2 regions of the Exiguobacterium sp. HSB13 genome follow, and region 2 is predicted to be linked to the other one. Evidence: predicted binding sites of a transcription regulator. Region 2 holds the regulator's gene; the other holds the start of a gene.

Region 1 (8,275 bases), on a different contig from region 2:
ATCATTCCTTCGTGATCAACTTGAAGGACAACTCGCTGGTGGGATCGATCTTGTCAAAGATGATGAGATCCTATACGACAATCCGTTGACACCGACGATTGATCGGGCACGGATCGGACGAGAGGTCATCGATGCTCACTTCCACCAGACTGGTAAACGCGCGTTGTATGCGATCACACTTAGTGGTCCCGTCTTTACGCTCAAGGATCAGGCCAAACGGTTGATTGATGCTGGAGCGACTGCTTTCTTGTTGAATACCTTCACTTACGGACTCGACGTCTTACGTGAACTGGCACGTGATCCGGAGATCAACGTTCCGATCTTCAATCATCCGGCATATAGCGGTGCGTTGATCGCTAGCCCGAATCACGGAGTCGCAGCTCCTGTCTTACTTGGCACATTACCACGTGCTGCTGGAGCAGACTTGACGCTATTCCCGTCTCCTTACGGCAATGTCGCTTTGCCAAAGGATGTCGCTCGTGGCATCACGGTCGAAGCGACCCGTCTCGGTCAGACGAAATCGATCTTCCCGGTTCCTTCAGCCGGTATTCATCCCGGACTCGTCGCTCAACTCGTACAGGACTTCGGTATCGATTCCGTCATCAACGCCGGCGGCGGAGTACATGGTCATCCGCAAGGTGCTGCGGCTGGCGTCATCGCTTTCCGTCAAGCACTCGATGCGGCACTCGCAAATGAGTCCCTATCGACGGCAGCATCGCGTCATGAAGAATTACGGATCGCCCTCGACGCTTGGGGAATCAAGTCATGACCGTACGGATTCTTTGTGACTTCGACGGTACGGTGACGACGCAGGATAATATCATTGCACTCATGCAGGCATTTGCGCCAGCGAGTGACTTCGAACCGTTGAAACGCGGCGTACTCGACCGGACGCTATCGATTCAGAGTGGTGTCGGGCAAATGTTCGCACTTCTGCCGTCTGACGGAAAAACAGCCTATCTTGACTTTTTGTTGGAGCGCGCCGTTATTCGCGACGGATTTTCGGAATTGCTTCAGTACAGTCGTCGTCAAGGCATCGATTTTTCGATCGTCAGCGGTGGGATGGACTTCTTCGTCGAACCGATCTTAGCGCCATTCCTTGAACATGAACAGATTTACTGTAACGTCGCCGATTTCAGTGGTCCATTCGTCCATATCGATTGGCCGAACGCCTGCGATGCCCATTGCACAAACGGGTGCGGCTGTTGTAAAACATCCGTTGCCCGGACATTGCGTAAAGACGGTGACATTATCATCGTCATCGGCGACTCGGTGACGGACTTCGAACTTGCGAAACAAGCGGATCGTGTCTATGCCCGTGATTATCTGATCACGTTGTGTGAAGAGAACGATATCGCCTACACACCGTTTGAGACGTTCCACGATATCGTTCATGATTTAACACGAGCGGAGGTGACAACATGACATTCATGCGACGGTATGAAGAGCTACGCGCCATCAAACAAGAGCTTGCGGCGCGCGATTGGTTCCCTGGTACGAGTGGCAATCTCGCCATTCGGACGTCCGGTGTTCCGGTTGAATTCCTTGTGACGGCAAGCGGAAAAGATAAACGGCAGACGACTCCTGACGACTTCGTTCATGTCGATGCGACCGGTCAATTAATCGGTGAGCAATCCGGGCGTCCTTCCGCTGAGACATTGCTCCATGTCGAGGTGTTCAACCGAACGGACGCTGGTTGTTCCCTGCATGTCCATACGATTGCGAACAATGTGATTTCGGAACTCTATGGCGATCAAGGCAGTATCACCTTTTCCGGGCAGGAAATCATCAAGGCACTCGGCAAGTGGGAAGAAGATGCAACGGTCACGGTACCGATCATTCCAAATCATGCGGACATCCCGACACTTGCTGCTGCTTTTGCACCGTATGTCACAGCGGACAGCGGTGCCGTCCTGATCCGCAATCACGGAATCACGGTCTGGGCACCGACCGCTTTTGAAGCAAAGAAACACCTCGAAGCCTTCGAGTTTTTATTTAACTATACGTTGACGTTGCAATCATGCCGTCAATCTATTCATTAAAAGGAGGAATCATCTCATGGCAACAGTCTTTTTCCAAGAAACAAACACACGGTATACGGATCAAACGGAAGTCGCTGACTTCCTTGCGTCACGCGGCGTTCTTTACGAACAATGGGACGTTTCGAAACTTCCAGCGCATCTCGTTGAAAACTTCACACTGACGGATGCAGACAAACAAACGATTCTCGATACGTTCGCTCCAGAAATCAAAGATGTATCAGAACGTCGTGGGTATCAGACAGCTGATATCATTTCACTTTCGGATACGACACCGAACCTTGATGAGTTGCTCGTCAACTTCCAGAAAGAACATCATCACACGGATGACGAAGTTCGTTTCATCGTCAGCGGTCACGGCGTTTTTGCGATCAAAGACGAAGAAGTCGGCTACTATAACATCGAACTCAACCCTGGTGATTTGATCTCCGTTCCTGTTAACACGCGCCACTACTTTACGCTTCAAGACGATCGTAAAGTAGTCGCTGTCCGGATCTTCGTCACGACAGACGGCTGGGTTCCGATTTACGAGAACGAGACATCCACAGTCTCTTAAAGACTATAAAAATGCCCATTCTCTTCTATATGAAGGGATGGGCATTTTTCTTATCGCACAAACATATCACTACATTGACACGTAACCGATATAATGAAGGAAAAGCGATGAGGAAGTGAGCGTCATGCATATTCGTCCCGTAACGGAACACGACTTACCAGCGATTCTCGCCATCTATAACGAAGGCATCGAAGATCGGATCGCAACGCTTGAGACCGACCAAAAGGACTTATCCTTCATGACCCAGTGGTATGCGGAACGCACCGATCGATATGCCGGATATGTCGCTGAAGATGACACAGGTGTCCTCGGCTTCATTTCCCTCGATCCGTATAATCCGCGTCCTGTCTACGCATCCGTCGGTGAGATTTCGGTTTATATCACTCGGACTCATCGTGGACAAGGGATTGGCACACGTTTGCTTGAAACGGCTGAACAACATGCGCGCGATCATCAGATGCATAAACTGATTCTCTTCACCTTCCCGTTCAATAAAATCGGACAAAAACTCTATATCCGCTCCGGGTTCCGGATTGTCGGAACGTTTAAGGAACAAGGACAGTTGAACGGCGAATATGTCGACGTTATGGCGATGGAGAAACGCTTGCGATAGGATTCATTGAATGCCAGATGGGGAATAGTTAATCCGAGTCATTGAGAGAGGATGAACCTAATGGATATTCAACAAATTCGTAATGCAACGCTCGTCGTCACGTATGCCAATCAAGTCTTACTGATTGATCCGTTCCTCGGCGAAAAAGGCAGTTTGCCTCCTTTCGGACAGACACCGAATGCCGTCGCCAATCCACTCGTCGACTTACCGGTCGATGTCAACACACTGCTCGATCCTGACGCTATCTTTGTTACGCATCTGCACGCCGATCATTTCGACGATGCTGCTAAACAACTATTACCCAAGCATTTACCGATTTATGCGCAGCAAGAAGAGGACGCGCAACACATCCGAGAAGCCGACTTCACGAACGTTTCTTCCTTCGATGCCGGTGTGACGATCGGTGATATCCAAATCCATCGAACAGGTGGACAGCATGGTGTCGGTGAAATCGGTGAACGGATGGGACGTGTGTCTGGACTCGTCCTCACGCACCCGGACGAACCGACACTTTATATCGCTGGGGATACGATCTGGTGTGACGAGGTCGCACACGCGATTGAACAGCATACCCCCGACATCATCGTCGTCAACAGCGGCGCTGCTCAGTTCCTGACCGGAGAACCGATTACGATGTCACAACGCGATCTCCTTGCGGTACACGAAGCAGCAGCGGAAGCAACGATCATCGTCTCGCACCTCGAGTCCGTCAATCATTGTCTCCTGCGGCGCGATATGATTGCTGACTTTTTAGCCGCCTTCCACCTTTCTGCCCATTTCCTCATTCCAGAGGATGGCGAAACGATGTCATTTTAAGAACAAACCAAAAGTCTCTTTTCGAAATCCATCGAAAAGAGACTTTTTTTATGGAATGACCAACCCTAATAATCGAGCAAAGGCGACTGCCTGTTCTTCCGTAATGACAGCACCTGGTAAAAATCGTGGATCGATCGTAATACCAGAGAGTTCCGTCTGCCGGAGATCGAGGCCTTTTAACGGTGTTTCAATCCATTGGCTATCGGTAAGCCGGACCGCTTCGAGTTTCCACTGGGTCGGTTTCACTTCGAAGAACTGCGCTTCTTTCATCGTCGTTTCACTCCAGTGTTGATGACGGAGCGTACTGCGAATGAACTGTACGTAATCCGCAAGTCCTTCCTGAATCGTCAAATGGTCCAGCGTACAATCTTCGAACTGAACACCCGTCATCCGGCATCCGACGAAGGATACGCGGTGAAAACGAGTTTCTTGGAAGTGACATCCCGTTAAGTCACATTGCTCAAAACGGATATCTTCGAACGAACCACGGTCAAAGGTCAGATTCGCGAACGAGATATTTTGAAAACACACTTGATAGGCATCGATGCGTTCTGTCAGTTCACTTGGCATCGACTCTTTCTCATAACGCGCTCCTTTCAGATACGGGTCATCGATTTCGACTTGATCGAAGATCTCTAGCTGAAGTGTTTTCGGTAATTCTGGTAAACGGATATTGGTCTCTTTCAATGAAGGTTCCCCCTTTTTTCTCTCCCTTAGTGTATCAAACTCCTTTTATATGAGGGAAAATCGTTCAAATCCCCCTTTTTTCAACAGTTTTTATTTTGAGACACTTTGAGACCATGCTATAGTCAAGGAAACCAAAATAAGAACATACGTTCTTTTATGTAAAGGAGTGATTCAGATGTTTCCTTCCGTCGTTTTACCACAAGATAAACGTATTTTTTGCGTCGACAGTGTGTCCTTCTACGCCAGCTGTGAATGCCAGTATCGCAATCTCCCACCCTTGACGACACGCCTGGCGGTCGTCTCCGATTTAAAACGAAGCGGGTCCGTCATTCTCGCTGCCACCCCTGCCTTAAAAGCACTTGGAATCAAGACAGCCGGTCGATTATATGAAATCGAGCAATTGCCATACGCTGTTCGTCGTACGATTCAACTTGTCGAACCACGTATGCTCGCTTATATGAAGACGTCAATCCGTGTCCTTGATGTCCTGCACCAATTCGCCCCACCTGAAGCCATTCGCGTCTATTCGATTGACGAAAGCTTCATTGATATGACCGGAACCGATCGCCTATTTGGTTCCGATCTGCAAGCTGCCCACAAAATTAAAGAGGCAATCCTGAAACAAACCGGCATCCACGTCCGCATCGGGATTGGTCCAAATAACGTCATCGCGAAACTGACCCTTGATTTAATCGGGAAAAAAGAAGGCATCGCGCGATGTGGATATGCTGATGTCGCACGACGTCTTCATGATTTTCCGATTCGGAAGATGTGGGGGGTCGGACACCGCATGGAACAACATCTGCAGATGATGGGGATTGAAACAATCGGTGATCTTGCCATGCGCCCCGTCGAAGAGTTACACGAACGCTTCGGTGTCATCGGTGCCGAACTGTGGCATCACGCTTGGGGTCTTGACGCGTCACCAACACTCCTTGCCCCTCGTCATTTGTTCGAGAAAGCCCCTCAACGGACGATTGGACACGGTGTGACGTTGATGCAGGACTATTATCAGTTCGAACGCATCCGAAATGTGCTCAATGAACTCGTGCAGGATGTCGCCGCACGTTGTCGCTTTTCGAATCAAGTCGGCTGGACCGTTCACATTGGTGTCCGCTATTCTCGAAACGTCGTCCGAAGTGGTTTCTCCCGTCAAGTACGGTTGCCTTATCCAACATCCGATGAACGCATCATTCTGCGTCACGTCTTACAATTGTTCGAACCGAATTGGCTCGACGGAGAACCTGTTCGTTTTTTATCCGTTTCAGTGGGACATTTGACTGCCGATCAAGGCACCTTACAGTTGTCGTTGTTCGAGGATAATGCGCGACTCTGGAAACGGCGACGGTTATTAAAAGCAATGGATGTCGTCAATCTTCGCTACGGAAAAGGGACGATTCGCCTCGCTGTCTCGTTTCTTGATACGAGTGTCGCCAAACGTCGCCTTCGTTTCGTCGGCGGTCATCCGGGAGGTGATCTTCATGACAGCGTATCGTGATCGGGGAAATTTAAAATGGATTCCTTTTCTCATGCCGGAACATTTGCAACTGCTGCGGGAATATTATGTCCAGATGCATCAGCTCGACTTGCCTGAAATTGATGAACAGTTGCAAGAATCATGGCACTTTCTGCTTCAAGAAGCTTTAATAGAAGGAAACGAACTTGAAATCACGTATTATAAGGAAAGTAGCTACGTGACGGTCGTCGGTTTCGTGGAACGACTAGCACCCGAACGTTCCGTTCTCTTTCTGCGCGGACGTGAAGTCATTGAAATTCCCTTCACACGAATCGTCCGGATCGAAAACGGGTAAGCTCTCATACAGATGGATGCTTTAAATCGTGCCCGGAAAGAAGGAATAGTCATGTTGGATTGGTTTACTTCCCTCCCCGTCGTCGTGCAAGCATTGCTTGCCGGAATGATGACGTGGGGGTTAACCGCACTTGGTGCGGCACTCGTCTTTGTCTTTACGACGATTGAAAAACGCGTCATGAACATGATGCTCGGTTTTGCTGCTGGCGTCATGATTGCCGCGTCGTTTTGGTCGTTGCTTGCTCCTGCGATCGAGTTCACGGAGCAGGATGGTGGAATCGCTTGGATTCCTGCCGCCATCGGTTTTCTCGCTGGTGGATTTTTCGTCCGTCTCCTCGACTTCGTTACACCGCATTTGCACTTATCTGCACCACTCGAGACAGCGGAAGGTCCTTCGACAGGACTCAAGAAAACGACGTTACTGTTTCTTGCGATCACATTGCACAACATTCCTGAAGGTCTTGCGATTGGTGTCGCTTTCGGTGCCGCTGCCTTGAACATGGACGGAGCGACCGTCGCCGGTGCCTTGACCCTCGCACTCGGTATTGGGATTCAAAACATGCCGGAGGGGGCTGCCCTATCGATTCCATTACGCGGTGAAGGGATGTCGCGCCGGCGCGCCTTTCATTACGGTCAATTGTCAGCGATCGTCGAACCGATTGCCGCGATGGTTGGAGCGGCTGCGGTCTTCTTCGTTCAACCGCTTCTACCGTATGCGTTATCGTTCGCCGCTGGTGCGATGATTTTCGTTGTCGTCGAAGAATTGATTCCGGAATCACAAGCAGAGAACGGATCCGATTTAGCAACACTTGGTCTGATGGTCGGTTTTACTGTCATGATGATTCTTGACGTCGCTTTAGGATGAGCCTGTTGCAAAACGAGTAGTGGACGATACCGTCTCCTGCTCGTTTTTCTGTTTGTAGATCCAGGCATATTCCAGTGAAGCCAATCGATTTGAAGTTTTTCTGACCTTGTGTCCTAACAGAAAGATTTCCTTTTCTTTCATACTGTTTTAGTATGAATGGAAATGATCGAATCTCCTGATCTATCCGATGAAATCTAAATCCATCTATTATCTTATCCAAACGAATTTAAATCGTACAACGCGTCTTACACATCCAATCGTCTCTCAGACCTGCGCCCGATATTCCAATTAGTTCTATCTCACAAGAATAAAACATGATATGTTTTTACATAGCACATCATATAGAAGGAGATTACCATGACAATCATTGAACTTTTAAAAGCGCTCTTACTCGGTTTCGTCGAAGGGATGACGGAATTTGCACCAGTCTCTTCCACGGGTCACATGATCATCGTCGATGACATGTGGTTGCAAACCACGGAATTTCTAGGTAAATATTCGGCGAACACCTTTAAAATCGTCATCCAGCTCGGATCGATTCTTGCGGTCGTCGTCGTCTTTTGGAAACGTCTCTTCAGCTTGATCGGTTTGTATAAGATTGAAGGCGAACATGACGCATCAGGAACACACAAGCTAAAACTACGTCACGTCTTGATCGGTCTTCTACCAGCAGCTGTTCTTGGGCTGTTATTCGAAGATTTCATCGATGAGAACCTCTTCTCGATTGAAACGGTCATCATCGGTCTTGCTGTCGGTGCCCTCTTGATGATCGCAGCCGATAAATTCGGACCAAAGGAACCCAAAACGACATCGCTTGATCAGATTACATATCGCCAAGCAGCACTCGTCGGTCTGTTCCAATGTATTTCGCTTTGGCCTGGCTTCTCCC
Region 2 (8,275 bases):
CATCAAGAAGTTGTTGGCTACAGCACCACCGTCGACACGGAGTGTCTTCAGTTCGATTCCGGAATCTTGTTCCATCGCTGTTAACACGTCGCGTGTTTGATAAGCAAGTGATTCAAGCGTTGCCCGAACGAAGTGCTCCTTATCTGTTCCGCGTGTTAATCCGAAGATTGCCCCGCGAACATCTGAATCCCAGTATGGTGCGCCGAGACCAACGAAAGCAGGAACGACGTAGACACCGTCTGTTGAATCGACTTTTGTTGCGTAACCTTCTGAATCTTTCGCGTGTTTCAACATCCGGAGTCCATCACGGAGCCACTGGATCGCAGAACCAGCGACGAAGATCGATCCTTCAAGCGCATATTCCACTTTTCCATCGACGCCCCAAGCAATTGTCGTCAAGAGTCCATGATCAGAAGAAACAGCTTTCTCACCCGTGTTCATAAGCATGAAACAACCTGTTCCATATGTGTTCTTGCCTTCACCCGCTTCGAAGCATGTTTGACCGAAGAGTGCGGCTTGTTGGTCACCCGCAATCCCAGCGATAGGCACTTCGTAACCGAAGAAGTGATACGGTACCGTTTTGTCGTAGACTTCACTCGATTGACGAACTTCTGGCAACATCGAAGCAGGAACACCGAGGATATCGAGTAACTCTTCATCCCATTTTTGTTCGTAGATGTTATACATCAATGTTCGTGAAGCGTTCGTGTAGTCTGTGATGTGCGTTTTTCCACCAGACAGTTTCCAAACGAGCCACGTATCGATCGTACCGAAGAGCAATTCACCGTTCTCTGCCTGCTCACGTGCACCTTCGACGTTGTCGAGGATCCATTTGACTTTCGTACCAGAGAAGTAGGCATCAATCAAAAGCCCTGTTTTATCACGGAACTTCTGGTTCAAGCCTTGTTCTTTTAAGTCGTCACAGATACTAGACGTTTGACGCGATTGCCAAACGAGTGCGTGATAGACAGGTTTGCCTGTTTCTTTGTTCCAGACGACCGTCGTTTCACGTTGGTTCGTGATTCCGATTCCGGCGATTTGCTCCGGTTTGATATCTGCTGTACCGAGTGCTTCAGCCATGACAGCAAGAATCGAACCCCAGATTTCGTTTGCATCATGCTCGACCCAGCCTGGTTGCGGGAAGTATTGTTTGAATTCCCGTTGTGCCGAGTTGACGATTTTCCCATCGTGATCGAAGATGATCGCACGTGAGCTTGTCGTACCTTGGTCGAGTGCTAGGATATACTTGTTTTCCATTTCGAAATCCCCCTTGAGCGGTATGTGTTAGTGAGACGTGATCTTAGTAGATCAATTGATAGATGAACACGGCAAGCGCTCCACCGATGATTGGACCAACGACAGGAATCCATGAATAGCCCCAGTCAGATGAACCTTTATTCGGAATCGGTAGGATAGCGTGCGCGATACGCGGTCCAAGGTCACGAGCCGGGTTGATGGCGTACCCTGTTGTACCACCAAGTGATAGACCGATGACGACGACGAGTAAACCAACGATGAGTGGTTTTAAGCCGTCACCGAATGTCGATAGACCGAGTGCCAAGATACCGAAGACGAGAACAAATGTCCCGATAATCTCAGAAATCAAGTTCGACGGCGTATGGCGAATCGCTGGACCTGTTGCGAACACACCGAGTTTTGCTGCTTGATCATCAGTCGCTTCAAAATGTTTCATGTAATGAAGCCAAACGAGAATGGCGCCGATGAAAGCTCCGACAAGTTGTCCGGCAATGTAGATCGGAACGTCTGCCCACGGTAGATCAGAGTTCAAAGCAAGTGCGATCGTCAATGCGGGATTCAAGTGCGCTCCACTCTCAGCAGCGACGAATGCTGCTGTCATGACGGCAAGACCCCAAGCGAACGTGATGACAATCCATCCGCTGTTTTCCGACTTCGTCTTTTTCAAGACGACACCGGCGACGACACCATCCCCGAGCAGGATGAGGATCATCGTACCGATCATTTCTAGTACAAAGTTATTCATGCAAAAACCCTCCCTTTGGATTAAAGCAGATAATGGCCTTTCTACTTTAAATTACTCCGATTTGAGAACGTTTTCAATACATATAATTGAAATATAGGAATGGAAATTTTTTATTTTGATGTTTAAAGATACGAAAAAGTGGATAAGAAAACACCTCATTCCACTTGCGAGCAAGCAAAAGAGGTGTTAACGGCGACGCTTTTTTCTTTTTTTAGGTCGAAACCAACTGCTGGAATAATCTAGTAGGATATGAATCGTGCTCGCCACCATGATACCAACGACGAAGGCAGGCAAGGAAGCAAACCACGAATCAATCGTAGCAGAATCAAGAACCTGAAAATATAGACTTAAAAATAGTAGCGGAATCAGAATCGCTGCACTGTAAAGAAGTCGGATGATATCTCCGATGATCAATCCATGCGACCAGATCGAGCGGTGGGGCATGATCTTGACATAAGGCATCCACAGGACTCGAAATGGTCCGAAGCGATAATAGGGTTCTGACTTTAAATCGAGGTCGGGTGACAACCAAAGCGTACCGACAGCGATACCAATGGCGGTCGGTAACCAATCCGTTTGTTGCGTTGCGACCGAATACGCAACGTAACCCGTCAGTGCAACGGTATTAACGGTATCATGTACATTTCCTGAAGGCATGAAAAAAGACCAGTCGTAACTGGTCCCTCCGTCAATGAATCGTCCGATACACGCCGATTACCTTACCAAGAATGGAGACATTATCGAAATACATCGGATCCATCGAGTCATTTTCTGGTTGTAGACGTACCTGTTGATCTTCTAAGAAGAACCGTTTCACCGTCGCTTCGCTATCTTCGGTCATAGCTACGACGATTTCTCCGTTTTCTGCTGTGTTTTGTTGGCGCACGATGACACGATCGCCGTCAAGAATACCTGCGTTAATCATCGATTCACCATCGATCGTTAACATGAAGACCGTTTCGTTTCCTACATAATGTGCAGGGAGTGGGAACTGTTCTTCGATGTTTTCAATCGCTGTAATCGGAAGACCCGCTGTGACTTTCCCGATGACGGGAACATGGACGATGGCTTCCGTGATTTCTTCAGGCTTATCAAGCAATATCTCAATCGCACGTGGTTTCGTCGGGTCACGGCGAATCATTCCCCGTTTCTCGAGTCGATCCAAATGACCGTGTACCGTCGAGCTAGACGCGAGTCCGACTGCTTCTCCGATTTCACGAACTGATGGTGGATACCCCTTCAGTTTCACTTCAGAGACGATGTAGTCGAGAATCTCTTGTTGGCGCTTAGACATTTTCCGCATACGAATTGCCACCTCTTTCTGGATTGAAGTTTGAAATGTAAGAATATATGTTTCTAGATTCACTATAACATAGAACAAATGAGCGTACAAACAATTGTTCGACATTTTGTGTTGACCGAACACGGGTTCTGTGTTTATTATGAGTTATGCGAACAATTGTTCCGCGAACATTTATTCTAAATCATTCATTTCATATTTGGAGGGATTCATGATGATTCATACGATTCGTACTCATGCTTTTTCAATTCTCTTCTATGCATTAAGTATTGCCTTCGTGATCTTTTTACTCACACCACGCCCTGATGAAAAGGTAGCGCAACTGATGACCGCTTCCGTTACGGTCGATGAGAACGCTACAGTTGAACAAATTGCTGAAGTCTACAATGATGGTTCGATGTCAGATGAAGAATACGTCAACTGGTTGATCAAAAATAATGATGTCGAGACAAAACACGTCATCTCAAAAAGCAAAATCGTTGTACCAATCGCACAACAATGACAAAATGGAAAAGTTGTGAAAGAACGAACAGGGATGTGAGGTACGATGAAGGTCGTGATTTATTGTCGGGTGTCGACCGAAAAAGAAGCACAAGATAGTTCGATTGAACGCCAACGGATGGAGCTTTCCAAGGTCGCGTCTCAAAAGGGCTTTGATGTCATAGACATCGTCTCTGAAAAAGAGAGTGGATATGACGTTGATCGGGAAGGAATGCTGACGGTTCTTGACCATGTGACACGTGATGCGGTAGATGCGGTACTCGTGACGGATGACACACGAATTGGTCGGGGGAATGCGAAAATCGCTATTTTGCACACGTTTAAGAAGCACGGTGTTCGGTTGATGACACTTGATTCGGATGGAGAATATCAGCTTGCTGATGCAGAAGCAATGGTCCTTGAGATCGTCTCGCTCGTTGAAGAATATCAACGGAAACTGCACAATGCAAAAATCGCGCGCGGCATGCGGCGAGCGGTCGAACAAGGCTTTCGTCCGGAGCGTAATCTCAATCGTCAAGGAGAGAACGCCGGGCGTAGTCGAAAAGACGTACCGATCGAAGAAATCGTACGTCTCCGAGAGCTCGGGTTGACGTTTTCAGATATCGCGATTACGCTTCGCGGGATGGGGCATGATATCTCAAAAGCAACGGTCAATCGTCGATATCTTGAATACCGCGAATTGACGCCTAGTTCGGAATGAGAAGCAAGTAACCCGTCGACGGACGCGGTTAACTTGCTTTTTTTAGTAAGCTCTTTTACAGTAAGAATACAATTGAACTACTCAAGTTTGAGTCGTACAGAAAGAGGGATTCCATGTTATCACAAGAGCAATTAGATCGAATCAATGCATTAGCGAATAAATCAAAAGTCGAGCCGTTATCGGAAGCAGAAGCAGCAGAGCAAAAAGAGCTACGTGCAGCGTATCTCGCAGCATTCCGTGGATCGTTTAAAAACCAACTCATGGGCATGAAAATCGTCGATGAAGAAGGTACGGACGTAACACCAGAGAAATTAAAACAAGCACAAGAAGAAGAACGGAATAAACAATAATCGTTTTGTTTCTTCTTAATAATCGTTTGTTCCTTCTTATAGAAGAAAGAGGTTTCGCGTTAAGCGGACCTCTTTTTTGTTTAGAGCTGTTAGATGAGGAAACATTGTACGATAGCAATACATCTTAATAACGATCTTTCATCAATTCATGCATCCTGTATGAGTCGGAAGAACGGCTATAGATAGCGCATTCATTTTAATGTGACATACTATTTAGAAAAGTTGTATCACATTTGAGAGTGTGCTAAAATGAGTAGGAATTTGTGAAAAAGAGAGAGGATGATTGTTTTGACGAACATGACGACAGTAGAACAATTAGCAATTAATACGATTCGTACCTTATCGATTGATGCCGTACAAAAGGCGAACTCGGGTCACCCAGGTATGCCAATGGGAGCAGCGCCGATGGCATTCTCGCTTTGGGCGGATCATATGAACCACAACCCTAAAAATCCAGAATGGTTCAACCGCGACCGTTTTGTACTTTCAGCCGGACACGGTTCGATGCTTCTCTACTCACTCCTCCACCTATCGGGATATGATCTATCAATGGATGATCTTAAATCATTCCGTCAATGGGGATCAAAAACACCAGGTCACCCGGAATACCGTCACACGGCTGGTGTAGACGCAACGACAGGTCCACTTGGTCAAGGGATTGCAATGGCAGTTGGTATGGCGATGGCAGAGCGTCATCTTGAAGCAAAATACAACCGTGACGATCTCAACGTCGTCGATCACTTCACATACGGAATCTGTGGAGACGGAGACTTGATGGAAGGTGTCTCAGCAGAAGCAGCTTCACTCGCAGGTCACCTTGGTCTTGGTAAATTGGTCGTATTGTATGATTCAAACGATATCTCACTTGATGGCGATCTCGATAAATCATTCTCTGAAAACGTCCAGAAGCGCTTCGAAGCGTACAACTGGCAAGTCATTCGCGTAGAAGACGGAACGGATATCGATTCGATTTCGAAAGCAATCGCGGCGGCACAAGCAGAGACGACAAAACCAACATTGATCGAAGTCAAGACAGTCATCGGTTTCGGTTCACCGAACAAATCAGGGAAATCGGCTTCTCACGGTGCACCACTCGGTGAAGCGGAAATCAAATTAACGAAAGCAAGCTACATTTGGGATCACGAAGAGTTCTACGTGCCTGAAGAAGTTAAGTCATTGTTTGACGAGCGGATCGTCCAACGTGGTGCTTCTGCAGAAGACGCATGGAACGAGACGATGAAACAATACGAAGCAGCTCATCCAGAATTGCATGCTGAACTCGTTCGCGCGATCGCAAACGAATTGCCAAGCAACTGGGAAGCAGATCTTCCGACGTACGACTTGTCATCGAAAAAAGCGACACGCCAAACGAGCGGTGAAGTCTTGAATGGTCTTGCGAAGAACGTTCCGACATTGTTCGGTGGTTCAGCTGACCTTGCAGGATCGAACAACACGATGCTCAAAGGCGAAGCAGATTTCGATATCGACCCAAGCGGTCGTAACATCTGGTTCGGTGTACGTGAATTCGCAATGGCTGCGGCTGTCAACGGTATGGCACTTCACGGAGGCGTCATTCCTTACGGCGCGACATTCTTCGTCTTCTCGGATTACCTCCGTCCAGCGGTTCGTCTTGCTGCGTTAATGGGACTTCCATCAATCTTCGTCTTGACGCACGATTCGATCGCTGTCGGTGAAGATGGTCCAACACACGAGCCAGTCGAACACTTGATGAGTTTCCGTGCAATGCCGAACGTCACGATTTACCGTCCTGCAGACGGAAAAGAGACGATCGCAGCATGGAAAACAGCGGTTCAAGCGAAAGACAAACCGACACTTCTCGTCTTGACACGTCAAGGTCTTCCTGAACTTGAAGGTACGACGACAGAGGGCGCTGAAAAAGGTGGTTATGTCATCGCTGGTGACGTGACGAAAGCTGATACACTCTTGCTTGGTACAGGTTCAGAAGTTCACCTTCTTGTCGAAGCACAAAAAGAACTTGGTGAATCAGCAGCTGTCGTTTCTCTTCCATCATGGGAAGTATTCGAAGCACAGTCAGCAGAGTACAAAGAATCAGTTCTTCCAAAACACATCACGAAGCGTGTCGCAATCGAAGCAGGCGCTTCACTCGGTTGGTACAAATATGTAGGAACAGAAGGACAAGTCATCGGAATCGATCGTTTCGGCGCATCTGCTCCTGGGGACTTCCTCTTGAAAGAATACGGCATGTCTGTTGAAAACGTATTAGCAACAGTCAAGCAACTCGGATAATCACTTCCGGAGAAAACGGGTCCGATCTTACGTCGGGCTCGTTTTTCATCTATTATCATCTATGCAAACAATTGGAATTATAGTATAGTAAAAAGCGACGTTTTAAGTTAGAGGAGGAAGCAACTTGGCTACATGGATTTGGATTTTAATTGCCCTTCTTTGCTTGGTAGCAGGTGTCGCCCTTGGTTTCTATATCGCTCGTCGATACATGATGAACTACTTGGAGCAAAACCCACCAATCAACGAAGATATGATTAAGACATTGATGATGCAAATGGGTCAAAAGCCATCACAAAAGAAAGTCAACCAAGTGATGCGTTCAATGAGTGGTTCAATGAAATCACCTAAAAAATAAGCTGTACGAAAGGGGACCGAATGGTCTCCTTTTTGTTTGCTATTTTTTAGAAAGAGAACTAATCTAAAATGTGAGACTATTTCAAATAATCATAGGATTTAAAAAAGGGGGGAGACTTGAATGGGAGTCTTCAGGAAACTCGGTTGGTTTTTCCGACGAGAATGGAAAGCGTATAGTCTTGGGGTCGTTAGTTTGATTTTTGTGGCAGCATTAGAACTCATTCCACCGAAGATCATCGGAACGACAGTCAACGGTCTGAGTGAGGGAAGCTTGACGAAAGATGATTTGATTCGTCTCGCAGGTACGTTGTTGCTCATTGGGGTCGCGACATACATCATTCGTTATTTTTGGCGTTTTTATATCTTTGGAGCATCGATTCGCCTCGGTCGATTATTACGCAGCCAACTGTATGGACATTTTTCCGACTTGGATCAATCGTTCTATAAGAAATACCGGAGCGGGGATTTGATGGCGCATGCGACGAACGACGTACAGGCGGTATCGATGACGGCGGGTGCCGGTATTCTAACGCTCGTCGACTCGGTGACGATGGGGAGCTTCGTCATCATCACGATGGTCACGACGATCAGTTGGAAGTTGACGCTCGTATCACTCCTACCGATGCCGCTGATGGTCTATTTGACGTCACGTTACGGTAAGATGTTGCATTCGCGTTTTCATGACGCGCAGGAAGCCTTTTCCGATTTGAACGATAAGGTCGCGGAAAGCATTAGTGGTGTCCGCGTCTTAAAGGCAACAGGGGAAGTCGAGTCTGATGTACAGACGTTTACGGATCTAT

The links. Region 2 encodes LexA, which represses DNA repair genes until DNA is damaged. Its sites were predicted from a motif close to CGAACATATGTTCG; they were not measured.
Positions count from the first base shown of each region.
Region 1: a site for LexA is predicted at 4,851-4,864, ahead of ACZGCQ_RS13360 (Y-family DNA polymerase). Genes of this name have one in related genera too.

Region 1 is NZ_JBUZOM010000002.1:312,788-321,062, reverse strand. It holds gene ACZGCQ_RS13395 (2,3-diketo-5-methylthiopentyl-1-phosphate enolase) at 1-769, shown strand, start outside; gene ACZGCQ_RS13390 (2-hydroxy-3-keto-5-methylthiopentenyl-1-phosphate phosphatase) at 766-1,425, shown strand; gene ACZGCQ_RS13385 (methylthioribulose 1-phosphate dehydratase) at 1,422-2,042, shown strand; gene ACZGCQ_RS13380 (1,2-dihydroxy-3-keto-5-methylthiopentene dioxygenase) at 2,059-2,595, shown strand; gene ACZGCQ_RS13375 (arsinothricin resistance N-acetyltransferase ArsN1 family A) at 2,720-3,208, shown strand; gene ACZGCQ_RS13370 (MBL fold metallo-hydrolase) at 3,269-4,024, shown strand; gene ACZGCQ_RS13365 (pentapeptide repeat-containing protein) at 4,073-4,711, opposite strand; gene ACZGCQ_RS13360 (Y-family DNA polymerase) at 4,887-6,209, shown strand; gene ACZGCQ_RS13355 (YolD-like family protein) at 6,193-6,522, shown strand; gene ACZGCQ_RS13350 (ZIP family metal transporter) at 6,574-7,386, shown strand; gene ACZGCQ_RS13345 (undecaprenyl-diphosphate phosphatase) at 7,744-8,275, shown strand, end outside.
Region 2 is NZ_JBUZOM010000001.1:433,627-441,901, forward strand. It holds gene glpK (glycerol kinase GlpK) at 1-1,257, opposite strand, end outside; gene ACZGCQ_RS02225 (MIP/aquaporin family protein) at 1,301-2,002, opposite strand; gene ACZGCQ_RS02230 (metal-binding protein) at 2,189-2,659, opposite strand; gene lexA (transcriptional repressor LexA) at 2,691-3,305, opposite strand; gene yneA (cell division suppressor protein YneA) at 3,517-3,804, shown strand; gene ACZGCQ_RS02245 (YneB family resolvase-like protein) at 3,850-4,503, shown strand; gene ACZGCQ_RS02250 (DUF896 domain-containing protein) at 4,617-4,853, shown strand; gene tkt (transketolase) at 5,151-7,121, shown strand; gene ACZGCQ_RS02260 (YneF family protein) at 7,246-7,476, shown strand; gene ACZGCQ_RS02265 (ABC transporter transmembrane domain-containing protein) at 7,597-8,275, shown strand, end outside.